Regions from separate parts of the Notoacmeibacter ruber genome, predicted to be linked through region 4. Evidence: predicted binding sites of a transcription regulator. Region 4 holds the regulator's gene; each other region holds the start of a gene.

Region 1 (7,336 bases), 930 kb from region 4:
CCTTTACCGAAAGCGTCCGCGAAAAGGCCGTCGGCGTCTCCACGCTGAAAGCGATCAAACCCGGCCAGCAGGTCGTCAAGATCGTCCATGACGAACTGGTCGAAATGCTTGGCTCCGATGCCGAACCGATCGATCTGAACGCTGCGGCGCCCGTCGTCATCATGATGGTCGGCCTTCAAGGCTCCGGTAAGACCACCACGACGGGCAAGATCGGCTTGCGTCTTCAGAAGCGCCAGAACCAGAAAGTTCTGATGGCTTCGCTCGATACGCGCCGGCCCGCTGCCCAAGAGCAGCTCCGCCAGATCGGCGAGCAGGTTGATGTGGCAACCCTGCCCGTCATCGCCGGCCAGACACCGGTACAGATTGCCGAACGCGCCGTGCAGGCCGGTCGTCTCGGCGGCTATGACGTCGTCATTCTCGATACGGCGGGCCGCACATCGATCGATGCTGAATTGATGGCCGAAGCGGCCGACATCAAGCGCTCTGCCAACCCGCACGAAGTTCTGCTGGTGGCCGACAGCCTTACCGGCCAGGACGCCGTGACCCTGGCGGAAAATTTCGAGGAAACGGTCGGCGTGACTGGCATCGTCCTGACCCGCATGGACGGCGACGGACGCGGCGGTGCGGCTCTTTCCATGCGCTCGGTCACCGGCAAACCCGTCAAGCTGATCGGCACCGGTGAAAAGATGGATGCGCTGGAGGATTTCCATCCTTCCCGCATCGCCGACCGTATCCTCGGCATGGGCGACATTGTCAGCCTGGTGGAACGGGCCGCCGAGCAGATCGACGCTGAAAAAGCGGCCGCCATGGCCAAGAAAATGGCCAGCGGCAAGTTCGACATGAACGATCTGGCCGATCAGTTGCGCCAGATGCAGAAAATGGGCGGCCTTGGCGGCATCATGGGCATGATGCCCGGCATGGGCAAGATGAAGGATCAAATGGCCGCGGCAGGTCTCGACGACAAGCTGTTCGGCCGCCAGATCGCGATCATCCAGTCGATGACCAAGAAGGAGCGCAAAAACCCCGCCCTTCTCAAGCATAGCCGCAAGAAGCGCATCGCGGCGGGCTCTGGCACGGACGCTGCGCAGATCAACAAGCTGCTCAAGATGCACAAGCAGATGGCCGATATGATGAAGGCTATGGGCGGCAAGAAGGGTGGCGGCAAGATGCGCCAGATGATGGGCATGCTTGGCGGCAAGATGGGCGGCATGCCCAGTGGCATGGGCGGAATGCCGGATCTTTCCAAGATGGACCCGAAACAGCTCGAAGCCATGGCCAAGCAGGCACAGGCAGGCGGTCTGGGCAATGGCGCATCGGGAGGACTTCCCGGCTTGCCGGGCAGCGGCGCTGGCGGTCTTCCCGGTTTGCCGGGCCTTCCCGGCAAGAAAAAGTGAGGGGCCCGGCGTGAGTGGCTTTCTGACCCCATCCCCGGATATCGAGACGGAGCGCCTGCGCCTTCGCGGCTGGCGCGAGAGCGATTTCGAAACCATTGCCGCCATCTACGCGGACCCCGATACGGCCGCCTATATTGGCGGCGTTCAGGACCGCCGGCAAAGCTGGCGCATTTTCGCAGCGATGCTCGGCCACCAGAGCTTGCGGGGCTACACTTTTTACGCGGTGGAACGCAAAGACACCGGCGAAACGATAGGTTGGTGCGGCCCCTGGTATCCGGAGGGACGGCCCGAACCGGAAATTGGCTACAGCCTGCTGAAAGCCCACCAGGGGCACGGCTTTGCTCTTGAAGCCGTGACCGCCGCGGTTCGCGACTCCTATGACCGGCTAGGCTGGGAAACCGCGATATCCGCAATTGCCGAGGACAATGCCGCCTCGCAGAAGATCGCAAAACAAGCGGGCGCCACATGGAACGGCGAAACATTTTCGCTGATGCCAGGTCACACGGGCCAGATCTGGCGACATCTCTCCCCGGCTCAGTTCAGGGAGCGTTTCAATGTCGCAGCCTGACCAAACCGCCCGCGCAGCCGAATTGCTCGCCGGTTACCGACGTTCGATCGACAATTTCGATGCGGTGCTGATCCATACGCTTGCCGAGCGCTTTCGTTGCACGCAGGCCGTGGGCGAACTTAAGGCCCGCCATGACCTGCCGCCATCCGATCCGGACCGTGAGCAAAAGCAGATCGCACGGCTTCGCCGTCTGGCCGAAGATGCCGATCTCGACCCCGATTTCGCCGAGAAATTCCTCGCCTTCATCATCCGCGAGGTGATCCAGCACCATGAGCGGATCGCCGATGATGTGAAGACGAAGAGCTGAACCAGAAATTCCAACGATAGCCAGATCAACAGAACTCAAGGAGAGAAACCATGGCCATCAAGATCCGCCTCGCACGCGCGGGCTCCAAGAAGCGTCCTTACTACCACATCGTCGCCGCCGATGCGCGCGCGCCGCGTGACGGTCGCTTCATCGAGGAGCTTGGCTCGTGGAACCCGCTGCTTCCGCGTGACGCCCAGCGCGTCGAGCTGAAGGAAGACCGTATCAAGGAATGGCTCGAGAAAGGCGCTCAGCCGACCGACCGCGTACTGCGCTTCCTCGACGAAGCCGGGCTTGCCAAGCGCGAAGCCCGCGATAACCCGAACAAAGGCCAGCCGGGCAAGAAGGCCCAGGAGCGTGAAGCCGAGCGCAAGGCGGCTGAGGAAGAAGCTGCTGCCGCAGCAGCCGAGGCCGAGGCATCGGCTGGCGGCGAAGAAGCCGCTTCCGAATAAGCGGTACTCACGCCGCTTGAACGATAAAGGCCGGGCGAAAAGCCCGGCCTTTTTTAGATATGGTGAAGCGTCGGTTCAGTTGGTCGACGGGGCAATTTCACCAATGGTGAAGAAGCGTGTTTCGCCATTCGAATCGTCGACACCGTCATTGTCGGTGACAGCCCAGCCACGCTCATCGCCGCCAATGGCAAAGCCCTCGATCTTGTCGACCACATAGCCGTTGCCGGCCTTGAGATCGGTCATGAAATCGTGGACCATTTCCTTTTCCAGCACCGGTAGATCGGAACCCAGCTCTGCCATTTCGACGCCCGCAAGCGACACCCGTGTCAGCTGCTTGATCTTTGCCGCCTCACCAATCTGGTTGTCGCGCTCGATGAGGTAGAGATGGTCGCCATGGGCGGTGATTTCGGACAAACCGACCCAACCGGTTTCGGCACTTTCCAGCGGATAATGCGCAGCCTTCCAGCTCTTGTCTTCGAGGTCATAAGCAAGAATCTTGACCATGCCCTTCGGATCGTCACCCCATTCGCGCTGAATGGCGATGTAAAGCGTGTCGTCCAGCTTGGTCACGCCTTCCATGCCGAAGCGCTTTTCCTGGGCGAGCAGCGCCTCTGGCAATGAAATCTCTTCCACAATCGCGCCATCTGCGTCGACATGGACCAGCCGATGCGGAATGTCCCGGTCGGTCCGCCCTTCAGAAGCCAGCCAGAAGTCGCCTTCGCCATCGGCGGTGATGCCTTCCAGGTCGAGCTTCTCTGCCGTCTTGCCATCCTGCGTGACAACCGTGGCGTTCGTGATCTTCGCGGGCGTCTGTGAGGCATCGATGGTGAAGATCGACGGAGCGCCACCATAGAAGCTGTCATTCACCGCATAGAGCGTTGTCGGATCGGATGGATCGGCCGTGAGACCGGACAACGCGCCCCAGCCAATGGGCGTGCCATTGTCATCGTCAGCGGAAACGATCTGCGGATAGTCGGCTTCCCCGTCGGCCAGTTCATAGAGCGTGACGTGGGAGCGTACACCGCCATCCTCGATCAGGTCAGCTTCGTTCGAAACTGCCAGAAGGTTGCGCTCCGGAATGGCAATAGCGCCTTCCGGTGCAAGGCCCGTCGGCAGAAGCTGGCTGAAGGCGGCCTGCCCGTCGTCCCCCATCTTGTAGACGCCGATGACGGAGCCGCGCTCGGACAGCAGGAACATGTAGTTCTGTTCGCCGAAGCTTGCGGCTTCCATGCCTTCGGGCTCTGCACCCTTGTTCTCTGAGCGGCCTTCCGGGTAATGGCCTGCGCGCGCAACCTCGTACTCGAAGGAGGGCCCGCTTTCCTGCAGGACATCTCCATCCTTCGAGAAGATGGTGAAGCCGCGGCTGCCGCCCTTATAGTCGCCCTCATTGGCGGTCGCGAGGCGATCATTATCGATCCACTGCACGGCGTCGGGTTCGCGCCGAACGCCGTCCGCCGATCCGTCAAACGAGATCGCGTCGTCTTCCTTGGTATCGATATTCTTCATATCGACCGTGCCAGCGGAAAAATCGCGGATCACGTCGCCGGTCTCACCGTTCAGGATCACGATATGATTGTTTTCCTGAAGAGTGACGGCGATCTCACCCGATTCGTTGAAGTCGACGAATTCCGGCTCCGGATCGTCGCCCGCGATTTCCGCAAGTCCGGTCACATCCGCCTTGATCATCGCATCGCAATCGGGCTGGCCGTCGGCAAGCGGCACGATGGCGACGTAGCCTGCCGGCATCTGAGGCATTTCACCTTCATTGAGGTCCTCGTCGCGCTCATTCTCGATGGCCACGGCGAGGCGCGTGCCCTCGGTATTGATAGCCACACTGTCGGGTTGACCGCCGAGATCGCAGCTCTTCCTCAGGCTCTTGCCGGCCACATCGATCACAGCGAGATAACCCGACGGCGCAGTGAAGCTAGCCGAGGTATTCACACCGGCAAAAGCCGTCGTGCCAGAGACCACGACGGATGTCGGCTCACCATTTGTCGCGACAAAGCCGGCGGCCTTCGGAGCCCGAGGATCGCTAATGTCGACGAAACCGACGCGCTCGGCCGGGCTGTCGGTATAGACAAGCATATTGCCGTCATCCGTCACCGAGATGATTTCGGCGCTGGTTTCGGTCGCCTGGTCTTCATCGCTTCCGAGATTGGTGTTGACCGCAAAAGAAGCGATCCGATTGAAGACCTGCTCGGCGGAAGCCGGGCTAATGAAAGCAGTCGCCGCCAGGAGTGCGGCCAGCGAAACGGATGACAGGGCGCGGTTCGTCATGAATGTCTCCTTGGGTAGGGAATGACGGATCGCGTAATGCCATTGGATCACAGTCTCGTGACAAACTCCCGGAAAGCCGGCTGGCAATTGCATTTGCCGAGCGCCCGATAACGAAAAGGCCCGATCTTTCGACCGGGCCTTTCCTGCAAAGTGTTGCGGCGGGCGAAAACCTCACGCCGCGATTTCGACGCCGGACTCCCCTTCGCCGGATACGCCGAAGCGCCCGACCTTCTCAGTCAATTGCTTGGTCTCCGCGAGCAGCGTATTGGCCGATGCGGTGGTCTGCTCGACCATCGCGGCATTGTGCTGCGTCATCTCATCCATCTTGTTGGCGGAATCCGAGACGGTATGCAGATTGGCGGCCTGTTCCCTGGTGCTGTTGGCAATCTCCGAGACAACCCGTGTGACTTGGGAGATTTCATCCATGATCTTCTTCAGGGAATCGCCCGACGCGGTCGCAAGCCCAACGCCCTCTTTCACTTGAGCGCTTGAGTGATTGATGAGTTGCTTGATCTCCTTGGCGGCTTCCGCCGAGCGCTGGGCAAGCTGACGAACCTCCTGGGCGACGACGGCGAACCCATCGCCGGCCTCCCCGGCCCGCGCGGCCTCCACCCCGGCATTGAGCGCCAACAGATTGGTCTGGAAGGCGATATCGTCGATCACGCCGATAATCTGGCTGATCTCGCGGGAGGACTGCTCGATGGAGGACATTGCGGTGATCGTGTTGTTGACGATCTGCCCGCCCTCCTGGGCGTTCTGCTGTGCGACTTCGGCCGACTGACGGGCCTGGCTCGCACCCTGCGCCGTCTGATCGACGGCCGTCGCCACTTCCGACAGAGATGCCACCGTATGTTCCAGGCTGGCCGCCTGCTGTTCGGTACGGCGTGCCAGATCGCTGGCGGCCGTCGAAATCTCGCAAAGACCGAAATGGATCGACCCCGTCGAATTCACCACCGAGGAGAGTGCACCGTCCAGTGAAGCGACGGCTTCGTTGAACTGCAGGCGGATCGACTCATAACGAGGATCGACAGGGCCGACACGAACCGTCAGATCACCGGTTGCAAGCCGGTCCAGCGCTTCGGCAATCTGGTCGAAGGTGGACTGAAGGATCTCGGCGTCATGCTGGCGCTCGGCCTCGTGCTCTTCGCGTTCCCGCTCAGCGCGGTTGCGGCTTTCAGTCGCTTCGCGCTCGGCCTGCACCTTGGCCCGGCCATTCTCCTGAAACACACGCAGAGACCGGGCCATAGCGCCGAGTTCGTGCTGGTATTCAGCGCCGGCCACAGCGACTTCATTATTGCCGCGGGCAATCTCTTCCGTCACCTCGGCCAACTGCTGGACCGTTCGCGCGATCATCCGGCCGACGACATAGGCCAGAAGCAGACCGACCAGCACGACAGCCAGGCTGATGACAATTGCGCTGATGACGGCGGAACTGGCAAGCGATTCCGCCTGCTGGCCCAGCGTCCGCTGGCGATCGGAAATCTGCTGGCGGAACGTCGCGAACGTCGCCGTCATCTTCTCGTCCAAGGGAGCCAGATACTCTGACTGGACCGACTGGATCTCGTCGACCGTTGCCTTCAGATCAGCAAGCCGCCCGCCATAATTCTTCATGAGCTTGAGGGCCGAAAGCGCGCGGGTGATCTGAATGGACCGGAATAGCGAACTGCGCATCACATCATAGCGATTGACCGCCGTCGCCAGTTGAGCCTGCGCTTCGTCATAAGCGGCCGGATCGTTGGTCTGGATGAACTGCTTGGCCGAATAGAGGCTGTTCGCGACCGCCTCGTTGACTGATGCTGCCTGATAGAGAGCATCCGTATTGCCGCTGCGCCATGCAGAGCGCATGATGTCGTAGAGGGCGATCGACGTCCACGGCCCGAAATCATCCACATTCGCCTGCAGGACGCTGCGACGCTTTTCCAGCCCTGCCACCGTATCGAAGTTCTCGGCGTAGTTTTCGACATGGTCCTGAAGGGTTGTCAGGATGGCGAAGAGTTCCGGGTGCTCGTAGAACCGCTCCGATAGAAGGGCCTCGGCCATTCTGAGATCATCGAGGCTGGTCTCGAAAGTTTCAAGAGCCTCGTCGGAGAAGCTGCCCTCGAATGCCTTTACGGCACGGCGCATCTTGCCGAAGGCGTAGTCGGCGTCCGAGACCATAAGGCTGTCGGTCGCCGCTTCCCGATAAGAGCCGAAAAGCGAGGCGACACCGTTGACGCCCCAGATCGCACTGACCGACAGAAAGCTCATGAGCAGGAGGAGTGGGAGAAAGCCAATGGATATCTGGCTGCGTATTCCGAGTTTTTTCCAGTATTTGATCATCGGGTTAACTTCGTTCTGGGCA
Region 2 (7,336 bases), 190 kb from region 4:
TCTCTCGGACTGACAGGCCGACCCACGCACGCATTGCGGTTGAAGGCCACGGGACACGTCAAAAAAGACACCGGCCTTGAAGCAGAGCCGGCATCGGGTGTTCGTCTATTGTGAGAGCTCGGAAAAGTCAACGCTTGGGACGATCAGCTGCCCTGCCCCTGATCACGGTCGAAGCGAGCCTGGGCATCGCGTAAACGGCTCCTATTTTCCGCGGCCCAATTCCCCAAAGCAGAGATGGGCTGGGCAAGCGACTGGCCGAAGGTGGTTAGCCGATATTCAACAGATGGCGGCGTCGTATCAAACACTGTGCGGCTGACCAGTCCGTCTCGCTCGAGCGACCGAAGGGTCACCGTCAGCATACGCTGGGAGATGCCCTCGACCTGACGCTTTAGCTCATTGAACCGCATTGGCTTCGGCTGCAACGTGAAGATCACGTAGAGGCTCCATTTGTCACCAATGCGGGTGAGCACTTCGCGAACCGGACAGCTTCCCCCGTCAAAGACGAAACCCGGATTTGTCTTCAGCAGCGGCGTTGCCGCCTCTCCTATCGGCTTCATCTCCACCTTCGTTCTCCTGCATTGAGACCTGACATCGCGCGGTTCCTTCAGGGTGACCACCTTCTTTGAAAGTGCCTCCTTACGGATCTGACGATGAGGATCTATGTAGTTACTGATCGTAACCAAATACCATTTCCAAACCGCCTATGCCAGCGCGTCGGATCTAAAGAAAGCAAGGAGAAGTGAAATGAAGATCGTACTCATCGGAGCGACCGGCATGGTCGGAAGCGACGTGCTGAAAGAGGCGACATCGCGCGGACATGACGTGACGGCGATCGTCCGGGAGACCGCAAAACTGCCAGAGGGCGAAAAGATAACGCTCCTCTCTCTGGATATCCATCAGGAAGAAGACCTGAAAAAGGCTCTATCGGACGCCGATGTGCTGATTTCCGCCTTCAATCCCGGATGGGACGACCCGGAGATCTATCAGCATCATCTCGAAGGCAGTCGCACGATCGCACGAGCGGCTCAGCAGGCCGGCATTCGTCTGATCATGGTCGGTGGCGCCGGTTCGCTCTACGCGCCGGACGGGAGCCAGTTCGTGGATGGCGAAGCGTTTCCGGACGAATGGCGCGCCGGCGCAAAGGCCGCTCGCGATATTCTGAAAGAACTGGAGAATGGCGATTTCTCGCCACTCGACTGGTCCTTTGTATCGCCGGCTTTCGAGCTATCACCGGGCAAAAAAAAAGGTGGCTTTGAACTCGGCAAGGACCATCCGGTCGCCGACGCGGAAGGCCGAAGCAGGATCAGCAGCGGCGACCTGGCGGAAGCTATCGTCGATGAAGCGGAAACACCACGGCACACTGGCGAGCGCTTTACGCTCGCTTACGCAGCCTGACGCATCAGCAAGGCTCGCTTTCAGCTGGAGCGGGCCTTGCCTTTTCATAATTCGTATCTCTGACAGGCTCCAGTCACTCGACCGCGGAACCACTCTGCTTCTCTTGGATGGCGATATGGCTCATCGCGGCAGTTACTGTCGCGCCATGCCAGTGTTTCTCGCCGGATGGAAACCGGATCACGTCGCCCGGCGATATCGTTTCGACCGGTCGCCCTCGCGTTGGACACAGCCACAGCAGAGTAATCCCGCAACGGCTGAGATCCGCTCCGCTTGATTTCCATCATGGCCTCCTTTGGCGCAACTGGAGAGATTAGATGGTGCGGGCGACATGGAAGTCATCCTCTGAACGAAAGAGGCGCACATGGATAAGCTCCACGCGCGCCCCGTACTGCATCTTGAAACGGGATCAGACGCCGATCTTGCCGCCATCCTGCTTGGTGATCACCACCACGGAGGGGCGAACCGGAAGATCATCGCTGAAGTCCGGCCAACGCGTCGCCGGCTTTTCAAAGGTCGCCAGACCGGCGTCTCCCGGGTGCTGCACAGCGAGGAAGAGCGTCTCCCCATTGGGCGTAAAGACAGGGCCGCACATTTCCGCACCCACCGGGCAGCGGAAGAACAGTTTCGACGTCGCGCGATCCTCGCCTTCCGTTCCAACGGCCCAGAGACCATCGGTCCGGCCCGTCTTCTCCTCGCTGTTGCCATCCGTCGAGACCCACAGGCGTCCGTCGGCATCGACTGCGGCGTTGTCCGGCATCCCGAACCAGCCATTCTCGCTGGTTGCCGGAGAGAAGGTCGCACCCACCTCGGCAATGGATGGATCACCACATTTCAGCAGGATTTCCCACGTCGATTTGGTGGAGGCGAAATCGCCGTCGGTCTCGGTGATTTCGATGATATGCCCGAACGCATTGTCCGCACGTGGGTTGGCCGGATTGGTGTCGCCCTCCTCACGTTTGGTATTGTTGGTAAGCATGACATAGACCTTGCCGGTCTCGGTGTTCGGCTGCACATCTTCGGGGCGGTCCATCTTCGTCGCGCCAAGAAGGTCAGCCGCGCGACGCGTTTCCACCAGAACATCGGCCTGGCTTTCGAAGCCATTTTCAGAGGTCAGCGGCCCCTCGCCATGAACGAGCGGCATCCATTCGACGGTGCCGTCCTCGTCGAATCGAGCAACGTGCAAGGTGCCCTCGTCAAGAAGGTCCATATTCGCCTGCCGGTTGTCATCATCGATCGTGCCGCTGGTCACGAACTTGTAGACGTAATCGAACCGCTCATCGTCACCGGAGTACGAGACAGCGCGGCCATCCTTGTTGCGGATCGTCTCGCAGCCTTCGTGCTTGTACCGGCCAAGCGCGGTACGTTTCTTCGGTATCGCGTTGGGATCCATCGGGTCGACTTCGACGATCCAGCCGAAGCGATTCGGCTCGTTCGGCTCTTTCGACAGGTCGAACCGATCGTGGAACTTGCCCCAATTGTACCAACCGCCTGGAACGCCCATACGTTCGTAATTGGCAGCTTCCTTGTGATCGGCGGGCAGTTCGCCAAGAAAATAACCGTGGGTATTTTCCTCGGCCATGAGGTAGGTGCCCCATGGCGTCACGCCACCGGCGCAATTGTTCAGTGTACCGAAGACCTTGCGGCCGGTTTCGTCTGCACTGGTCTGCAGCCGGGGATGACCTGCAGCCGGGCCTGAAATCTCCATCGGCGTATTGACGCTGATGCGACGGTTCATCTCGCCGTCACGAACCGGCGACCAGGAACCGTCGGCCCCTTTCTGAATCTCGATGATGGTGCCGCCATGCGCCGCCATCTCGATGTCGACCATATCCTTGGTCCATTCGTCGATGACGATTTCGTCATCACGCTCCACAGCCGCACCCGGGAACATGAGCTCCGGATTGGTGTATTCATGATTCACGACCAGCAGACCGCGGTCATCGCTGCCGTCCAGCGGGATGAAGCCGACATAGTCATTGTTGTAGCCAAACTGCTTTTCCTGCGCGGCAGGCGTTTGATTTTTCGGATCAAACTCCGGTGCATCGGCCAGGACCGGGTCGCCCCAGCGCAACAGGATATTGGCATTGTAGCCCGGCGCGACACGGTGATTTTCGTCGCTGCCTGCCGCGATCTCCTCAAATGAGAAGGCGCTGGCTTTCTCTTGGGCATGCGCCTCGTCGGCTGCCATCAGCGCGAGTGGGCTGACCGTGACCGCGATGGCGCTGGTCGCCAGGGTGCCCTGAAGAAATCCGCGGCGCGAATAGCGGCGATTGATGATATCGCCCATCGTCGGATTGTCGGCAGCATTGCGCCCCACATCTTCGGTAGCTTCCCGTTTCTCGGTCGGTGTCTGGATCATTTTCGACATTTTCGGCTCCCCATTCTTCAAGAAGGTATTGCGTCCGAATGCCGACTACATCAGCCGCATGACACAGCTGTAACAGCCGGTCACCGATTTCGGACTCCACTGCATTTTCAGACAGGGGACCAGCGCTCTTGAATCCGGCTGGACTTCCGCTCCCTGCTAAATCAGAAGGGCGGCTGCCGACTGCCCGCCCCCGAAGAAAGAGCGCTTCATGATCTACGAACTGGCCGCACTATGCGCCGCATTATGCTGGGCGTTTGCGGGCATCATTTCGCACGGCCCCTCCACGAAGCTTGGCGCCGTTGCGTTCGTTCGCCTGCGGCTCGTGATCGTTTCAGTGCTTTTCGCGTTCTGGGTGGCTTTCACAGGCTCGTGGTCGACCCTGTCGGCAGAAGCGACGGGCGGTCTTGTCATTTCAGGTCTTGTCGGCATCTTTCTGGGGGACTGGGCGCTTTTCGCGACAATGAACCGTCTTGGACCGAGGCTGACCGCCATTCTGTTTTCGCTCAACGCGCCGATGGCGGTCATTCTCGGATGGTTGGTTCTGGACGAACGGCTGAAGCCCATTTCCATGTTCGCGATCGGCCTGACGCTGGTGGGCGTGATCCTGGCCGTCTTCTTCGGAAGGCGGGCTTCCCAGCGGCACATATTCGAAACCACCCAAGGACGTCTGGACGTTGGCATCGCACTCGGTCTGACTGCTGCGTTCTGTCAGGCCGCCGCGTCGCTGATCGCGCGGCCCGTCATGGCCGCAGGACCGGATCCGGTCGCTGCTTCACTCGTTCGACTCGCAACGGGCGCGATCGCGCTCAGCCTGCTGATGATATTTGTGCGATCCACCCGTCAAAAAGCCCCGCTCGACCGCAGCACGATCATCGTCGTCGTCATATCCGCGCTTCTCGCCATGGCACTTGGGATGACTCTCGTTCTGTTCGCGCTTGTCGGTGGAGAAGTGGGTATCGTCTCTACGTTGACGGCGACGACGCCGGTTCTCATCCTGCCCTTGCTCTGGATCACAACCCACGAACGACCGGCAGCGGGCGCATTTGCCGGCGCCGTGCTGGTCGTCATAGGCACGGCACTTCTTTTCAACCGCTGACTATTTTCGGACGGGTCCAACGGCGAAGCCGAAGCCCTGCGCCAGCCGGCACAGTTCGGGTGGTGTCCGGCCCGACGTGAAGACCGCAAGATCCGGCAAATCAGAATGATTGTTCGGCTGCATATCGGTGATCAGGCTGAGCGCGCGGCGAGCGATGGCCTCTGATGTATCGATCCAGTCGACCGGCCATGGCGCCACCTTGCGCATCCGGTTGACCAGAAATGGATAATGCGTGCAGGCCAGCACGACGATGTCCGTTCGCTGACCGTCCTGCTCGACAAAGCACTGCGCGATTTCCTTGCCAACGGCGCCCTCATCGACAAAGCCGTTGCGCATGTAGTGTTCAGCCAGAGCCGCCAGTTTCTCACTGCCGACAAGACGCACATGCACGCGCGCCGCATAACGGTCGATCAGATCGCGCGTATATTGCCGCTTCACCGTTCCCGGTGTTGCGAGAACCGAGACGAGACCGGAAACGGTGCGCTCCGCGGCCGGTTTGATGGCCGGGACGGTGCCGACAAAGGCCTGATCGGGAAAGGCATCGCGCAAGGCAGCGATAGCGAGGGTCGAGGCTGTATTGCAGGCGATGACGATCAGATCGGGCCGATGCTCTGCGATCAGTTGGCCGAACAGTTCGATCATCCGCTCCAGAAGAGCCACCTCCTCCCACGCGCCATAGGGAAAGGCAGCGTCATCCGCGACATAGATCGAACGATACTCCGGCAGCAGGATCCGCGCTTCTTTGACAACTGAAAGGCCGCCAATGCCGCTGTCAAAGTAGAGAATCGTTCCCTTTGACCTCACTTGTCGTTGCCCTCGGATGGCGCGCCACGCGGTCGAAAGCGGTCAAGCGCCGTGAACACGCCGCGAAGAACGGCGATCTCGTCAGCCGAAAAGCCAGGTCGCGTGAGAACGGCGCGAAGGTTTTCCATCATCTTCGGTTTTTTCTGTTCGGTCCGGAAATAGCCGCGCTGATCAAGCGCAGGCTCGAGCCAATCGAACATGGCGTTCAGAACTTGTTTCTCGGCCGGGCGCCTATCAGGCGCTGAGAAATTCGGTCGGTCACTGCGACCGCGCGCCAATTCATAGGCCATCAAGAGAACGGCCTGGGCGATGTTGAGGGAAGCGAAAGCCGGATCGACGGGGAACGTCACGATAGCATCGGCCTGCCCGACCTCTTCATTGTTCAGGCCCCAGCGCTCGCGTCCGAACAGAATGCCGCTTCGTGAGCCGCCCTCGCCGAGCCCGGCGATCTTCTGGCAGGCCTCGACCGGTCCGAGCACCTCCTTGTGCCCATCGCGTTGACGCGCCGTGGTCGCCAGCACGAAATTCAGATCGGCAATCGCGCTGGGGAGGTCGTCGAAAACCCGTGCGGCATCGATCACGTGATCGGCCTTTGAAGCTGTCGCGCGAGCACGTTCGTTCGGCCATCCATCCCGGGGGGTAACGAGGCGCAGATCGGCGAGGCCGAAATTGGCCATGGCACGGGCCACCATGCCTATATTGTCGCCAAGCTGGGGCTCGACGAGAATGATGGCGGGTTTGAACGACGCGTTATCGCCTGCCGCGTTCTCGGCCATGCTGTTTCTCCTTTTAGGGAATTAGCCGATACATTACCTCACGGCGCACGCAAAGACGTCGTTATGGTTCCGAAGCAAGCATGGGTATCGAAGGGCGTTTCCTCGACCGCTTTCACCGTCTTCCGAACGGCTATTGCCTCGGTCGATACCAAGGTCGCCGCTGGGGTGTCACCAAGAAAGCGGCGAAAGACGAACGACGTTTCTGGCTTTATGCAGAGGAACTCGGCGGTTCGGACTTCGTCAGCCTCAATCTCTATCGTGGCAGCCAAGGCCGTTTCTACCTGCGCCCCTGCGAGATGGCGGAAGCGAAGGTCAGACGGTTCGTTCTCGGATTTCATCCTGAACCGCACCGGATCAGCTAGGCTCCTTCAGGAAAGCCCTCATTAATTCTGCGACCTTTTGCGGCTTTTCGTGAAGGACCCAATGACCGGCGCCCGGGATAAACACCTTACGCAGATCATCGACATGATCTTCCAACCCCTTGAGAACCGACGGGCGTAGCGCCGTATCCTCCTCCCCCCAGATCACGAGATGCGGCATCGTCACCTGAACCAGTGAGTCATCGAGGTTCAAAAGCGGCGCGTCTTCCACTCCGTCTTCGTCGTTCGGCACGATAATGGGTGATGCACGATACCAGTTCAGCATGGCGGTCAGTGCACCGGGCTGACTCCATGCTTCCTTGTAGGACTGCCGCTTTTCATCGGAAAGAAAGGGGCAGGCCGAAAAATCCGCCATCATCGAGAGCAATCGCTCATAGTCGTTTTCGGTCAGGCGCTCTTCGGCATCCTCCGCCTTCAGCTTTGCAATATAGCTGCTCGCGCGCCGCTGCTTTTCGTCATGAAAGATCGCCTGTTGAAAAGTCACCGGATGGGGCCCGTTCACGATGACGAGGCGCTC
Region 3 (7,336 bases), 1.1 Mb from region 4:
ATTACTCTCAAACCGGTAGGCCAACGCCTTCCGGATGGTTTCTGCCAGCTTATGAGAGGATCACGATGGCTGACCCTGTCCGCAATTTTCAGACCTACCAGACGGCCCGCGGCGGAGCGGTAGCCGATGCGTCGATTGATCAGGGCCTCCGGTCCTATATGATCAAGGTCTACAACCTGATGATGATTGGCCTGGTGCTGACCGGTGCCGTCGCCTGGGGCCTTTTCTCGGTCGCTGTCGACAACGGCCAGCTGACCCAGATCGGCGTCACGCTCTACACCACCCCTCTTCGCTGGGTTCTGATCTTTGCACCGCTGGCGATGGTCTTCTTCCTGTCGTTCCGCATTCACAAGATGAGTGTGGCGGCTGCGCAGGGCACATTCTGGCTCTATGCTGCTCTTGTGGGTGCGTCGCTCTCGACGATCTTCCTGGTGTTTACGGGTGAATCCATCGTCCGCACCTTCTTCATCACCGCATCGGCTTTCGGTGCGCTCAGCCTCTTCGGCTACACCACGAAGAAGGACCTGTCCGGTTGGGGCTCCTTCCTGATCATGGGCGTGTTCGGCCTGATCATCGCCTCCATCGTCAACATCTTCCTCGGCTCGTCCGCCCTTCAGTTCGCGATCTCGGTGATCGGTGTGCTCGTCTTTGCTGGTCTGACCGCCTATGACACGCAGCAGATCAAGGAGATGTATTACGAGGGTGACGACGAGGTCGTTTACGGTCGCAAGGCGATCATGGGTGCGCTGCGGCTCTATCTCGACTTCATCAACCTCTTCATGTTCATGCTTCAATTCCTCGGCAATCGCGAGTAAGTCAGCGACATGACTGATCTGGAAGGGCGGTCCTCGGGCCGCCCTTTCTAGATGTGGGGACAAGGCATGGCCATCACGATCCGACCTTTCGAAGCCTCCGACATTGACGCGATCGCCGCGATCTACGGAGAACATGTCCGGTCAGGTTTCGGCTCCTACGAACTCCAAGCTCCTTCGGTCGAGGAGATGAGGGGCCGTTTCGACAAGCTGGTGAATGGAAATTTCCCGATCCGCATCGCCTGCGAGGCCGACGGCACCGTTGTCGGCTATGCCTATGCGGGCCCGTACCATGGCCGGCCCGGCTGGCGCTTCACTGTCGAAGATTCCGTCTACATCGCTGCCGATCACATGGGAAAAGGGATCGGCAATGCGCTTCTGCTCGACCTGATCCATGTAACGCAGGCGGGGCCCTGGCGACAGATGATCGCCGTGATCGGCGATAGCGCCAATAACAAGGCATCCGTTGCTCTCCACAAGCGGCATGGCTTCGAGATGATCGGCACATTGAAGGATACGGGATGGAAAGGCGAAGCGTGGCGCGATACGGCGATCATGCAACTCGCCCTTTCCGAAGGCGGGATAACGGCACCGTCCGACAAGGTCGGATAGACGACCTCCGACATGAGGGGGCAATTCATGCCGGAGGCTGTCATAGGCGCCATAACGAGCGCCAACCGGCGAACCCTACCGCGCCGGCAGCGCACCGTCATTTAAGGATTGCTCGCATAGGGACAAACTTTTGTGATGGGACGTGAAGTGTCCGCCGAGCATGATTGACGCGCGCGCCGCTCGAACCCGTATCTAATCGCGCACGATCCGCAATTGCCGGTCGAAAACCCGCAGCACGACGGCCAGATCGCGACCGCGCTTGAGCGTTTGGCCATCGCCAGTCACGACACTCCATTCCCCTTGCTTGCGCGCGAGCTTGGGCTCCTTGACGATCTGGTAGAGCGGCACTTCGCGCGCACGGCGATAGACGGAAAACACAGCGCGATCGGACATGAAATCCAGCGCGTAGTCCCGCCATTCGCCGGCGGCCACCATGAAGCTGTAAAGATTGAGAATACGCTCCAGCTCTTGCCGCTGAAAAGTGACGTCCGGCACCGCAGAACCCTGTACCGTCCGGCGATGGGCCGTCAGATCGACAAGGTTGGCCGGCGACTTGGGCTGACTCATGCGGTCACCTTCTTGTTCATGCCGTCCAGAGTGGCCCGGACGGCACGATCGATGCAAGCCAATAGAGCCCTCTGCGGCCTATCCACTCGCATTTCTTTCGTCGAGAAGTCGGGTCGCGCCCAAAATCGCCCGAGGCCGACCAAGGCCGTCAAAGCGCTGGATCAGCAGAAAACTGTCCCCGCCATGGGCTTCAATATCCGAGCGCGGCAATTCGATCTGAAGGGCTTCGCCTCGCCAGCGCTGAAGGGTTCGCAGTTCTGCAGCCGCATTGACGGACAGCGAACTGCGGCCCGAATTGTCCCCTCCGGATATATAACGAACGCTATCAGGCACGGTGAGGACCAGAAGAAGGCGCAGATCGCCTTTCATGTCGCCGCGCGGCGGCAGACCGATCGTGACGGCATCCGGTTGGCGTTTCACGGAAATGGGGACCGGCTCCACATCACTGACAGGCAAGGCTTCTTCGATAAGAGTGCTGTGACCGGCAGCCATGCTCGTGACGCCATTGACCACGATCTGCGGCGTGAACACGCCCGATAGACCGAAAGCATCCCTATATCCATATTGCCGCTGCGAAGCCGCCGGCAGGCTGAGCGGGTCTTCCCAGCCGCGCATGTTCCAGTAATCGACATGCCACGCAATGGCGATCGTTCCGCGATGACGAGCCGCTCGGTCCAGCAAGCCGTCGGCACGCAGACACGAACCGCACGCTTCGGAGGTAAACAGTTCGAAAACCCGCAGCGGCGCCTGCCCCTGGGCCATCGCTTGGTTGGCGAGGCTCATCATCAGGGCCGCGACGATCGCGCCGAGAGTTTGCCTGGGCAGAAAACGGACCATCATCGGCCGATCCTGATCCGGCCAGCATCAAACGTCAATTCGGAGGCCGGTCTCTCCGCTTATGACAGGCGCCAGCCGAGTAGATAGAGATAGACGAAGCCCGCCATGATGCCGAAAGCCAGCGGCCACGCCCACCATCCAACAGTGATGGTGCGATACTGTCTAGGTTCCGAGGCGGAAGCCGTTGGTGCCGGATGATCGCCTTCTGTTGGATATGTCTCTTGTCGCGCGATCTCTTCCTCGACATCCGTACGGAAGGGCGCGATCCGATCACCCGAGCGGCGTATCTCGCGGGCAAAGCGTCCATCAGGGCGGAAGGTGACGCCTTCGCCCACCGAATAGGCCGTTTCATTGGCATCGATGTCGCTGTGCTGAAACCGGTAAACCTCCCCGTTCGCACCGATGATCCAGCCGCTCCACCAGTAATCATCCGATGATCGGTAAACGCCTTCCATGCGTGTCGCGCTGTCAGCCTGCATCGTCGGCCCTCCCTGATATGACCTCAAGTCAAGCCGTTGCGTCGGGAGATTGTCAATCGGTGCAGAAAAGGCGCGCTGGGCCGCTTTCTGTGTGGAACGCGGCCGAAAATTGCGGTGGGGCATGATTGTCATCCCGCTGTTACGCGAACCGCCTAAGGGAAAAACAACTTCAGCCTACGAGGGACGTCACCCGCATGAGCGAGACACCCAAAAAGGTCCGCACCCTTTTCCTCTCCGATATTCATCTGGGCGCCAAGGCCTCCAATGCTGGTGCTCTGATCGATTTTCTGCGCGAACATCAGGCGGAGAAAATCGTGCTGGTGGGCGATATCGTCGATGGATGGAAGCTGAAGCGCCACTGGCACTGGCCGCAGACGCATAATGATGTCGTGCAGAAATTGCTTCGTCAGGCCCGGAAGGGTGTCGAGATCATCTATGTGCCGGGCAATCACGACGAATTCGCCCGCGATTTTCAGGGGCGCCACTTCGGTGGAATCGAGGTGATCGACCGCGCCATCCATGAAACGGCCGACGGGCGACGCTTTCTCGTTATTCACGGCGATCAGTTCGACGTCGTGGTGATGAATGCCAAGCTCCTGGCTCACCTCGGCGACTGGGCTTATGTCGCGGCCATCAATCTGAACCGCTTTATCGCGATGGTACGCCGCGCCTTCGGCCTGCCCTACTGGTCGTTTTCCGCCTGGGCCAAGCTGCGCGTCAAACGCGCTGTCAATTTCATCGGCTCTTTCGAGCAGACCCTTGCCGCCGAAGCCCGCAAGCAGGGACTGGACGGCGTCATCTGTGGCCACATCCACCACGCCGCGATCGAGAAGATCGGCGAGGGAGTGACCTACGTCAATACGGGCGACTGGGTCGAAAGCTGCACGGCGGTGGTCGAACATTCCGATGGCACGCTGGAACTGGTTCGCTGGATGGATGTGCTGGCCGACCGGGAAACGGCGGCGCGCGTTCCCAAACTGCGCGCCCTGCCCGCCCCCGAAACGGAAAAGGCGCACGCGGCCTGATGCAACGAACCATTCTGATTGCCACGGATGCGGCTGCTCCGCAGATCAATGGTGTTGTCCGCACGATGGGAATTGTCACCGAAAGGCTTGCTGCCGAGGGCCATATTGTCGAGACCGTGGGTCCGTCACGTTTCCGCACGATGGCCCTTCCGTCCTACCCCGAAATTCCCATGTCGTTCGTGACGCCCGGAGCCATGGCGAAAATCGCCCGCCAATTTCGGCCCGACCATATCCACATCGTGACGGAGGGGCCAATCGGTCGCGCCATGCGGCGGGCATGCCTCCGCAATGGCTGGCACTATACAAGCGCCTATCATACGCGCTTTCCGGAATATCTTCGCCAGCGTCTTCCGGTGCCAATCGGCGTCAGCCACAGTATCCTGCGCCGCTTTCACAGCAATGCGGCGGCTACACTGGTGCCGACCGGTTCCATCGCCGACGATCTGATCTCTCATGGCTATGGCAATCTTCAGATATGGACGCGCGGCGTCGATCGAGCGCTCTTTCGGCCCGACCGGGCCATCGATCTCGACCTGCCGCGTCCGATTTTCCTGAACGTCGGCCGTGTGGCGCCCGAAAAGAACCTCGAGGCGTTCCTTGCGCTCGACCTTCCGGGCACGAAGCTAGTGATTGGCGATGGTCCCCAGCGCGCCGAACTGGAGCGTCGTTTCCCCGAAGCGGTCTTTCTCGGCGCCAAGACCGGCATCGATCTGGCAAGCCATTTCGCCGCTGCTGACGTCTTTGTGTTTCCGAGCCGGACGGACACGTTCGGCCTTGTCGTGCTGGAAGCCCTGGCGAGCGGTCTGCCCGTGGCCGCATTCCCCGTTCCCGGCCCCAAGGATGTGCTCGAGATCGCCGGTCCGTCCGCCGGGGTCTGCGATGAGGATCTTGAGAAAGCGGCGCTTGCCGCGCGCGATCTTGGCAGTGTCGATCCGGACGCAGTGCTTCAGTCCTTCAGCTGGCAAGCCTGTGCCGACATCTTCCTCAACACCTTGGTGCCAGCCGGTGTAAGCGACGCATTCAGGCACAAAGAGCCGGCTGTCGCCTGACAGCCGGACCCCGTCACTGCCGAGAGACCCGGTAACCCTCTTTGGACAGGCTACCGGTCTTTCAAGATCAGGCGGACAGTTCGCGATATTTCGCGGCGATTTCATCGCCCATTTCGCTTGTGCTGACCTTCCGGCATCCATCGGCCATGATGTCGCCGGTGCGGATACCACTTTCCAGAACATCGGCGATCGCCTTTTCCAGACGGTCGGCCTGTTCGACCATCTCGAAGGAATAGCGCAGACACATCGCAAAAGAGGCGATCATTGCGATCGGATTCGCTGCACCCTGGCCGGCAATATCGGGAGCCGATCCGTGGACGGGCTCATAGAGGGCCTTGCGTTTACCGCTCTTGGCATCCGGCGCGCCGAGCGAGGCTGATGGCAACATGCCGAGCGAACCGGTCAGCATAGCGGCGACGTCAGAAAGCATGTCGCCGAAGAGGTTATCGGTCACGATTACATCGAACTGCTTGGGCCAGCGGACCATCTGCATGCCGCCCGCATCGGCCAGCATATGGGTCAGTTCAACATCGGAATAACTGGCCTTGTGAACGGCGGATACCACCTCGTTCCAGAGGACGCCGCTCTTCATCACATTGCGCTTTTCCATCGAGCAGACCTTGTTGCCCCGCGTGCGCGCCAGATCGAAGGCCACGCCGGCAATACGCTCGATCTCGAACGTGTCGTAGACCTGCGTATCGATGCCGCGTTTCTGCCCGTTGCCAAGGTCGATGATTTCCTTCGGTTCACCGAAATAGACCCCGCCGGTCAGTTCACGGACGATCAGAATATCGAGGCCTTCGACCACGTCCGGCTTCAGCGAGGAGGCGGAGGCCAGCGCCGGATAGCAGATGGCCGGACGCAAATTGGCGAACAGTTCCATATCCTTGCGGAGGCGCAGCAGTCCTGCTTCCGGGCGGACCTCGTAAGGAACATCATCCCATTTCGGGCCGCCAACCGCACCGAAAAGCACTGCATCGGCAGCCATCGCCTTCGCCATGTCGTCTTCGGAGATGGCCGCGCCATGCGCATCGTAAGCGGCACCGCCCACGAGGCCCTTTTCCGTTTCGAAACCGGCGCTCTCTTCCTTGTTCATCACGGCGACAAGTTTCTCGACCTCGGCCATCGCCTCCGGTCCAATACCGTCACCCGGGAGAAGGAGTAGAGTTTTGGTCATGATGGTCGATCCTTGCGTGATAAGGCCAGTTTGCCCGACATTGAAAAGAGATGCGCTCTGCTAGCGTGGGCGCGTTCGGGCTGCAAGGGATGAGGAGGCTCAGCCCCTTTTTGCCGTAACCTCGATCTCGACCTTCATTTCCGGTTTCAGAAGGCCAGAGACCGCTACAATGGTCGCGGCCGGGCGGATCTCGCCAAATATACGGCCGGTCTGCTCAAAGACCGCCTCGGCATAAGCGATATCGGTCACGTAATAGGTTGCACGGACCACATCGCTCATGGCGAAGCCGGCCTCGTTAAGCGCTTTCTCGATCGTTGCAAGCGTATTGGCGGTCTGCTCGCCGGCATCCTCCGGCATGGTCATGGCGGCATAATCATAGCCCGTCGTACCGGCGACGAAGGCCATATCGCCCGAAACCACCGCGCGGCTATAGCCGGCCGTGACCTCGAAGGGAGAACCGCTGGAGATCAGACGCCGACCACTCATTGACCCGCCTCCAAATTAGGCCCCTTGGGCGTCTCCGGCGCTGTGTCCGTGTCACCATCGGCCGATTTTTGTTGCGGGAGAGGCGGAATGGAGGCGCGGACATCTTCCCCCGTCTCGAACCGATCATAGGCATCGCGCGCGCGGGGCGGCCATTCCTCCAGTTCGGGCCAGACCCTCGCCACCTCGCCATTCACCCGGGCCGCGAAGAATGTACCCTGGTGCACGCCATCGATCACGCCAAGCGCCTCGACCTGCTCGCACTGATTGGGGGCACAGCCCTGTGCGATGTGAA
Region 4 (7,336 bases):
TTTCACGAAGGTCGATTTCCCGGCGCCGTTCTCACCGAGAAGGGCATGAATTTCCCCAGGCTGAATAACGAGGTCGACGTCGTCATTGGCGAGAAGTGAACCGAAGCGCTTGGTGAGCCCTTCCACCGAGAGCATTGCCGTTTCGTTGCTCATTTCCCCCTGCAAGATCGTCAGCTTCCCTCTTTACCGCTTCCGTGCGGCCTTGGTTCAGGCACATAAGCTTCAAGGTTCCTGCATGGCCAGCTTCCGGTCAAGAGAAAACTGCCGTAGAATTTTGCAGTGCACAAAATTATGGCAGGCTTTACCGGTTGAAGTCCATGCGCCGGGCTTTGGCGAGACGTCTCTCCCGCGCCCAGATGAACAGCCCTGCACCGCTGACCACGAGAGCCCCGGCGATCGTAAGCCCGTCGGGATACTGGCTGAAAATCAGTGCGCTCCACAAGGCCATCCAGATCAGGAACGAATAGGAAAATGGCGTCAGTACACCGGCCTCGGCAAAGCCGTGTGCCCGCGAGAAGATCTCATGGCCGCCCCAGCCGAGCAAACCGATGCCGAAGAGGAGAACCCATTCGAGTGGCTGATCCGGCTGCTGCCAATAATAGATGGCGAAGGGAGCAAGGACGATCGTGCCGACAAGACCGCCGTAAAACTGCATGGTCGTCGGCGATACTGTTCCGGAAAGCCGCCGCGTCAGAAGCGCATACATCGCCATACAGAACGGCGTGAAGATCGAGATGAGCACGGCCCAGTGCAGATCGGCGCCAAACGGCCGGATTGCGACCAGAAGGCCACCGAAACCGACCATGATGGCGGACCATCGCCATATTCCGACGCGCTCTCCGAGTATCGGGCCGGAAAGAGCACAGACGATGATCGGGGCGGAGAAACCGATGGTCGCGGTCAGAGTCAGTGGCAGGTAGCGAACCGCGATGAAGTTGGAGACAGACGAGCCGATCAGGAAAAGCGCCCGCGTGACGACAAGAGCCGGCTTTTCGGTGGCGAACCGTTCGATGGTCAGTCCGCCGCGACCGATGAGCCCGATGGTTAGAACAAGGTGCACGGCATACCGCATGAAGGCGATCTGCAGTGCAGCGAGACCCGCCTGCCCCATCCACTTGGCGCTCGTATCGACGGCGGAAAAAATAGCGTACGCCGCCAGTACCATGAGGATCGCCAGTGTCAGACGATCCTCCCTTTCGCGTGATGCCAGCCCAACCATGCGCTCTACTCCGACCGATTCAGCCCAGCCTGCTCAGCACCTTGGTCAGACAAAAGAGGACTTTGACCCTCAACTGCCCCGTTCTATCTCGTCGTGCAATACGCAAATTTCGAAAGGCGGCGAGCGATGAAGCTGGTGCGATACGGCGAAAGAGGCAAGGAAAGGCCGGGGCTGATCGACGCTGAAGGAACCTTGCGTGACTTGTCCGGGCAGCTCGGCGATATCACAGGCGCAATCCTGGCGCCGGAAAGCCTCGCCCGCATCGCCGCGCTGTCACCGACAGACCTGCCGCCCGTTGAAGGCACGCCCCGGTTGGGGCCGCCGGTCGGCCAGGTTGGCAAGTTCATGTGCATCGGCCTCAACTATGCCGATCATGCCGCCGAGACCGGATCCGACCTGCCCGAACACCCCATTCTCTTCATGAAGGCGACGAGTGCCATCAATGGTCCTCATGACGATGTGGTTTTGCCGCGTGGCTCGAAACGGTCCGATTGGGAGGTCGAGCTCGGCGTGGTGATCGGCAAGGCGGCCAAATACGTTTCCGAAGCCGATGCTCTCTCTCACATCGCGGGCTATTGCACGATCAATGACGTTTCCGAGCGGCGTTTTCAGGGCAGATTGTCGGGCCAGTGGACCAAGGGCAAGAGCTGCGACACCTTTGGGCCGATCGGCCCCTGGCTTGTGACTCCCGACGAAGTGCCTGATCCGCAGAATCTTTCTCTGCGATGCACCGTCAATGGCGAAACTATGCAAAATGGCTCGACGCGGACAATGGTGTTCACGGTCGCCCAGATTATTGCTCATCTGTCCGAGCTTTTCACGCTTCACCCCGGCGACGTGATCGCCACCGGCACACCGCCCGGTGTCGGCATGGGCAGGAAGCCCGAACCGGTCTATCTCAAACCGGGCGACGTGATGGAGCTCGAAGTGGAAGGGCTCGGAATTCAGCGCCAGACCGTTCGGATGGACGAGGCACCGCGATGAGTTCGATTCTGGTGTTCGGCACCCCATCGAAGGAACGGATTTCTGCCATTCAGAAGCGTACCGGTGCGCCGGTGTACCACGTCGAAGGGCCGGATGACGCCACGCTGCCGCAATTGTTGCAAAGTGAAGCCGACAAGATTGAAATCCTCGCCGTCTTTACACATGGAATCGACGCCGATCTGATTGGCCAGTTCCCGAACTTGCGCATGATCGCCAATTACGGCGTCGGTTATGACGGCATCGATATGCGGGCTGCGACAGACAGAAGGATCGTCGTCACCAACACACCCGGAGTGCTGGATGAAGATGTAGCGGACATGGCCGTTCTGCTTCTGCTCGCGACCGTGCGCGGGCTGCTTCCGGAAGATCGTCTTGTTCGAAACGACGGATGGCGCAAGCGGCAAAGGAGCCAATTGCGACCGTCGGTTCATCGGATGACGATCGGCATGCTCGGTCTCGGCAATATAGGAATGGCGATCGCCCGGCGGCTGGAGGCTTTCGGCTGCACCATTCTCTACCACACCCGGCATAGCAAAGCGGTGGATTACGATTACCACTCCGATCTGAATGCGATGGCGCGGGCCTCCGACGCACTCATCGTGATCATACCCGGCGGCAGGGAGACACACCATCTCGTCGATGCCGGTGTTCTCGAAGAGCTCGGCGAAAACGGCTATCTCATCAATGTGGCGCGTGGCAGCGTTGTCGATGAACCGGCGCTGATCGCGGCACTGGAAAACGGCACGATCGCGGGGGCGGGCCTCGATGTTTTTGCCGATGAACCGAATGTGCCGTCTTCCTTGCGGAGCGCCGACAATGTGGTTCTAACACCGCACATCGCCAGCGCCACACCCTTCTCGCGCGATGCAATGGCGGATCTTCTGATTGAGAACATTCAGAAATTTCTTCAGGAGGGCAGAGTGATCACGCCGGTGCGCGAGAGCATGGATTATGCACAGATGGCCGAACGATAAACGCTTGGCCTTGCAGTCCCCGGCATCTTCATTGAAAGCTCTGCGGGATTGACGATCGACCGGAACTGGAGAGCCTTGGTGGCCAAAATCCTTCTTCTCAACGGGCCGAACCTGAACCTGCTTGGCGACCGGGAGCCGGACGTCTACGGCCATGAGACCCTGGCGGACGTGGAAGCCTCCGTCCGCGCCATCATGACGGAACATGGCCACGAACTACGCGCCGAACAGTCCAATCGCGAATATGAGCTGATCGACTGGGTGCACGAGGCGCGCGGCAACTGCGACGCCATCATCATCAATCCCGGCGCTTTCACACACACATCCATTGCGCTGCTGGATGCTCTCAACGCCTATAGCGGCCACGTGTTCGAGGTGCACATCTCCAACATCCACAAGCGCGAAGAATTCCGCCATCATTCCTATATCAGCGGTCGTGCCGATGGAATCATCGTAGGATGCGGCGTACAGGGTTACGACCTTGCGGCGCGTCGGATTGTTTCAGTTCTCGCGGCAAAAGGCTGAACCGGATACCTGAATGAACACCCTGCTGATCGTCTACCATTCGAAAACCGGGGGCACTCGGCAGATGGTGGAAGCGGCAGCCGACGCGGCGCGCCGTGAAGATGTGGATTTAGTGGTCAAAGCGGCCGAAGAATCCGGCTCTGAGGACATCCTGGCAGCGGATGGCTACATCTTCGCCGCACCGGAAAACCTCGCCGCGATCGCCGGGATGATGAAGGATTTCTACGACCGGACCTATTACGATGTTCTGGCCAAGATCGAAGGCCGGCCCTATGCGCAAATGGTCTGCGCGGGAACGGACGGGGAGAATGCGGCCCGGCAGACCGCGCGGATCGCCCAGGGTTGGCGGCTGAAAGCCGTGGCGGAACCGCTTATCGTCTGCACTCACGCCGATTCCAGAGAAAAGATCCTGTCAGACAAGACCATTCCGAAGGACGAACTCGATCGTTGCGCCGAACTTGGCCAGACACTCGCTGCGGGGCTCGCGCTGGGCGTTTTCTGAAGGCTGCTAGCCGAGCGCATAACCTTCGCCGCGAACGGTGCGGATCGGATCCTCACCGCCATGCTGGCGCAGCGCTTTGCGAAGCCGGCCGACATGCACATCGACTGTCCGCGTTTCCACGTCCAGATCATGTCCCCAGACCCGGTTGAGAAGCTGTTCGCGGCTGAAGACCCGCCCCGGCCGTTCGATCAGAACAGACAGAAGGCGAAACTCGGTCGTGCTCAGCGAGATGCGCTGGCCACTTCGCTCCACAAGATGCCGACCGGCATCAAGGATCAGATCATCATGCTCAAGCCGCTCGCCAACCGAAACGGGATGCGTCCGCCGAAGCTCCTTGCGGATCCGTGCAATCAGTTCCGCAACGGAAAATGGCTTGGTGATGTAATCGTCCGCGCCGATATCGAGGCCGCGCACGCGATCGCCTTCCTCCGTGCGGGCAGAAAGCATGATGACCGGCGTATTGCGGCTCTCGCGCCCCGACTTGATCTGGCGGCATATCTCGATGCCCGATATGCCCGGCAGCATCCAGTCCAGAACGACAAGATCCGGCTGGGTCTCGGCCAATCTCTCCAGCGCCTCGTCGCCCGTCTCCGCCAAAAGGACATCAAACCCTTCCGCAACGAGGTTGTAACGCAGAACCTCGCGCTGGGCCGGCTCGTCCTCGACAATCAGAATGGACGCGCGGCTACCCATCAGATTTCCGTCTCGGAGTTCTCGGCCATGTGGACCGGAGCGTTCGCCTTCGGCCGGTCATCGGACGGCAATTCACCGGAGACCAGATAGATGGCCTGTTCGGCGATGGACGTCACATGATCGCCCATCCGCTCGATGTTCTTGGCAATGAAATGCAGATGCATGCAGGCCGAGATGTTCCGCGGGTCTTCCATCATGAAGGTCAGGAACTCGCGGAAGATGGCATTGTACATCTGATCGACTTCGAGATCGCGATGACGCACCTTCTCGGCCAGAGCCTGGTCCTGCCGAATATAGGCATCCAGCGCATCGGACAGCATGACCAGAACTTCGTTCGACATGCGCTGCAAGGAACCGGTCGCGCCGTTGACCGGGTTCATTTCGGCCAGAAGGCTGGTGCGTTTGGCCATGTTCTTGGCATAATCGCCGACGCGTTCCAGGTTGCCGGCAATCTTCATGACCGAAAGGGCAAGCCGCAGGTCGGAAGAAACAGGCTGCCGCAGCGCCACGAGCCGCGCGCAGTCCTCATTGACCTCCTGCTCCAGCTCATCGATGGTTCGATCGTCCTGGCGAACGCGATCGGCAAGTTCAAGATCGCGAGTACGCAGAGCCTGGGCGGAATTGCGGATAGCGTTTTCCACGCACCCGCCCATACGCATGAGCTTGGCCTGGATCGTCTCCAGATCCCGGTCGAAGGCAGATGAAATATGCGGTTTCTCGTTCACGGGGTCCTCGCTCAGCCGATACGGCCGGTAATGTAGCTCTCGGTGCGCTTGTCATCCGGTGAATTGAATATCTTCTCCGTATCACCGTATTCGACAAGATCGCCCAGATGGAAGAAGGCGGTCTTCTGGCTGACACGCGCAGCCTGCTGCATGGAGTGGGTCACGATCACCACACAGAAATTCTGTCGCAATTCATCGATCAGCTCCTCGATCTGAGCGGTTGCGATCGGATCGAGTGCCGAGCACGGCTCATCCATCAGGAGAACCTCGGGCTGCGTGGCCACCGCGCGAGCGATGCAAAGGCGCTGCTGCTGGCCGCCCGACATGCCGGTGCCGGATTCCTTCAGCCTGTCCTTCACCTCGTCCCAAAGCGCCGCACGCCGCAAAGACGCCTCGACCACATCGTCAAGCTCCGACCGGTTCTTGGTCATCCCATGAATGCGGGGGCCGTAAGCCACGTTGTCGTAGATCGACTTGGGAAACGGATTGGGCTTCTGGAAAACCATCCCGACACGGGCGCGGAGCTGAACCGGATCGACCCGCTTGTCGTAGATATCCTCGCCATCGAGAAGGATGTCTCCCTCGATCCGTGCAATATCGATCGTGTCGTTCATGCGGTTCAGGCACCGCAAAAAGGTCGATTTGCCGCATCCCGACGGTCCGATGAAGGCCGTGACCGTCTTATCGTCGATATCGACGTTGACGTCCTTGATGGCGTGGTTGTTGCCGTAAAAGACATCGACCGAACGAGCGGCGATCTTAGCCGTATCGGCTGCCGATTGTGTGACGGGCTTTGACGACTGTGCCGTTTCCGTATGAGCCATAGCGTCCATGACGTTTCCGTTGATTTGAGGTTACCAGCGACGTTCGAAACGACGCCGCAAGATGACGGCGAGAATGTTGATCGTGAGCATGAACACCAGCAACACGATGATGCCACCCCAGGCCCGCTCATAGAAAGCGGGGTCGGCGCGCTTGCTCCACTCGTAGATCTGCGCCGGCAGGGCCGAGTTCGGAGAGACGAACCCATCGAGAAAGCCGTCGGGATAGTTCGATGCGATATAACCCACCATGCCGATCAGCAGCAAAGGAGCTGTTTCTCCCAGCGCCTGCGCCAGGCTGATAATGACGCCGGTCAGAATGCCCGGCATGGCGAGCGGCAGCACATGCTGAAACACCATCTGATTGCGCGATGCGCCAATGCCGAGCGCGGCCTGGCGGATCGACGGGGGCACCGCCTTGAGCGCGGCGCGCGCTGGGATGATGATCTGCGGCAGGCTCATCAGCGTCAGCACGAGGCCGCCGACCAGAGGGGCCGATTGAGGAAGGTTGGCGAATTGAATGAAGGCAGCCAGACCAAGAATACCGAAGACGATAGAAGGGACTGCCGCCAGGTTGGAGATATTCACCTCGATGAGATCGGTGAATTTGTTCTGCGGAGCGAACTCTTCCAGATAGATCGCGGCACCAACCCCGATCGGCACGGCAAGGACGATCACCACGAGGATCATGAAAAGCGAACCGAGCAGTGAAACACCGACGCCCGCCTCTTCCGGCCTGTTGTCGGACGCATCCGACCCGGTGATGAAGTCCAGGTTGAACTTACGCTCCACCATGCCGCGCTCTTCAAGCGAATCGGCAATATCCAGATGCTCGGGCGTCAGGACCATGCCGCGCTCGACCGAAGCCCGGTCGACGCGCCCCTTGAAGTAGCCGT

Evidence for each region. Region 4 encodes PhoB, which activates phosphate uptake and scavenging genes when phosphate is short. Its sites were predicted from a motif close to TGTCATNNANCTGTCAT; they were not measured.
Region 1: a site for PhoB is predicted at 5,042-5,058, ahead of D8780_RS13060 (esterase-like activity of phytase family protein). Genes of this name have one in related genera too.
Region 2: a site for PhoB is predicted at 3,811-3,827, ahead of D8780_RS07530 (PhoX family protein). Genes of this name have one in related genera too.
Region 3: a site for PhoB is predicted at 3,434-3,450, ahead of D8780_RS13640 (UDP-2,3-diacylglucosamine diphosphatase). Genes of this name have one in related genera too.

The regions. Positions count from the first base shown of each region.
Region 1 covers NZ_RCWN01000001.1:2,709,394-2,716,729, forward strand. The annotation lists gene ffh (signal recognition particle protein) at 1-1,394, shown strand, start outside; gene D8780_RS13045 (GNAT family N-acetyltransferase) at 1,405-1,962, shown strand; gene D8780_RS13050 (chorismate mutase) at 1,949-2,269, shown strand; gene rpsP (30S ribosomal protein S16) at 2,320-2,718, shown strand; gene D8780_RS13060 (esterase-like activity of phytase family protein) at 2,794-4,995, opposite strand; gene D8780_RS13065 (methyl-accepting chemotaxis protein) at 5,167-7,314, opposite strand.
Region 2 covers NZ_RCWN01000001.1:1,585,270-1,592,605, forward strand. The annotation lists gene D8780_RS07515 (winged helix-turn-helix transcriptional regulator) at 144-683, opposite strand; gene D8780_RS07520 (NAD(P)-dependent oxidoreductase) at 745-1,395, shown strand; gene D8780_RS07530 (PhoX family protein) at 1,802-3,754, opposite strand; gene D8780_RS07535 (DMT family transporter) at 3,972-4,859, shown strand; gene murI (glutamate racemase) at 4,860-5,663, opposite strand; gene D8780_RS07545 (RNA methyltransferase) at 5,660-6,439, opposite strand; gene D8780_RS07550 (hypothetical protein) at 6,520-6,801, shown strand; gene D8780_RS07555 (alpha/beta fold hydrolase) at 6,794-7,336, opposite strand, start outside.
Region 3 covers NZ_RCWN01000001.1:2,833,556-2,840,891, forward strand. The annotation lists gene D8780_RS13615 (Bax inhibitor-1/YccA family protein) at 66-815, shown strand; gene D8780_RS13620 (GNAT family N-acetyltransferase) at 882-1,424, shown strand; gene D8780_RS13625 (DUF2794 domain-containing protein) at 1,617-1,991, opposite strand; gene D8780_RS13630 (DUF1223 domain-containing protein) at 2,070-2,831, opposite strand; gene D8780_RS13635 (hypothetical protein) at 2,888-3,307, opposite strand; gene D8780_RS13640 (UDP-2,3-diacylglucosamine diphosphatase) at 3,502-4,332, shown strand; gene D8780_RS13645 (glycosyltransferase family 4 protein) at 4,332-5,381, shown strand; gene leuB (3-isopropylmalate dehydrogenase) at 5,449-6,561, opposite strand; gene D8780_RS13655 (RidA family protein) at 6,658-7,044, opposite strand; gene D8780_RS13660 (hypothetical protein) at 7,041-7,336, opposite strand, start outside.
Region 4 covers NZ_RCWN01000001.1:1,776,434-1,783,769, forward strand. The annotation lists gene D8780_RS08435 (ABC transporter ATP-binding protein) at 1-153, opposite strand, end outside; gene D8780_RS08440 (DMT family transporter) at 302-1,219, opposite strand; gene D8780_RS08445 (fumarylacetoacetate hydrolase family protein) at 1,346-2,203, shown strand; gene D8780_RS08450 (2-hydroxyacid dehydrogenase) at 2,200-3,177, shown strand; gene aroQ (type II 3-dehydroquinate dehydratase) at 3,256-3,699, shown strand; gene D8780_RS08460 (flavodoxin family protein) at 3,713-4,201, shown strand; gene phoB (phosphate regulon transcriptional regulator PhoB) at 4,208-4,894, opposite strand; gene phoU (phosphate signaling complex protein PhoU) at 4,894-5,619, opposite strand; gene pstB (phosphate ABC transporter ATP-binding protein PstB) at 5,631-6,452, opposite strand; gene pstA (phosphate ABC transporter permease PstA) at 6,474-7,336, opposite strand, start outside.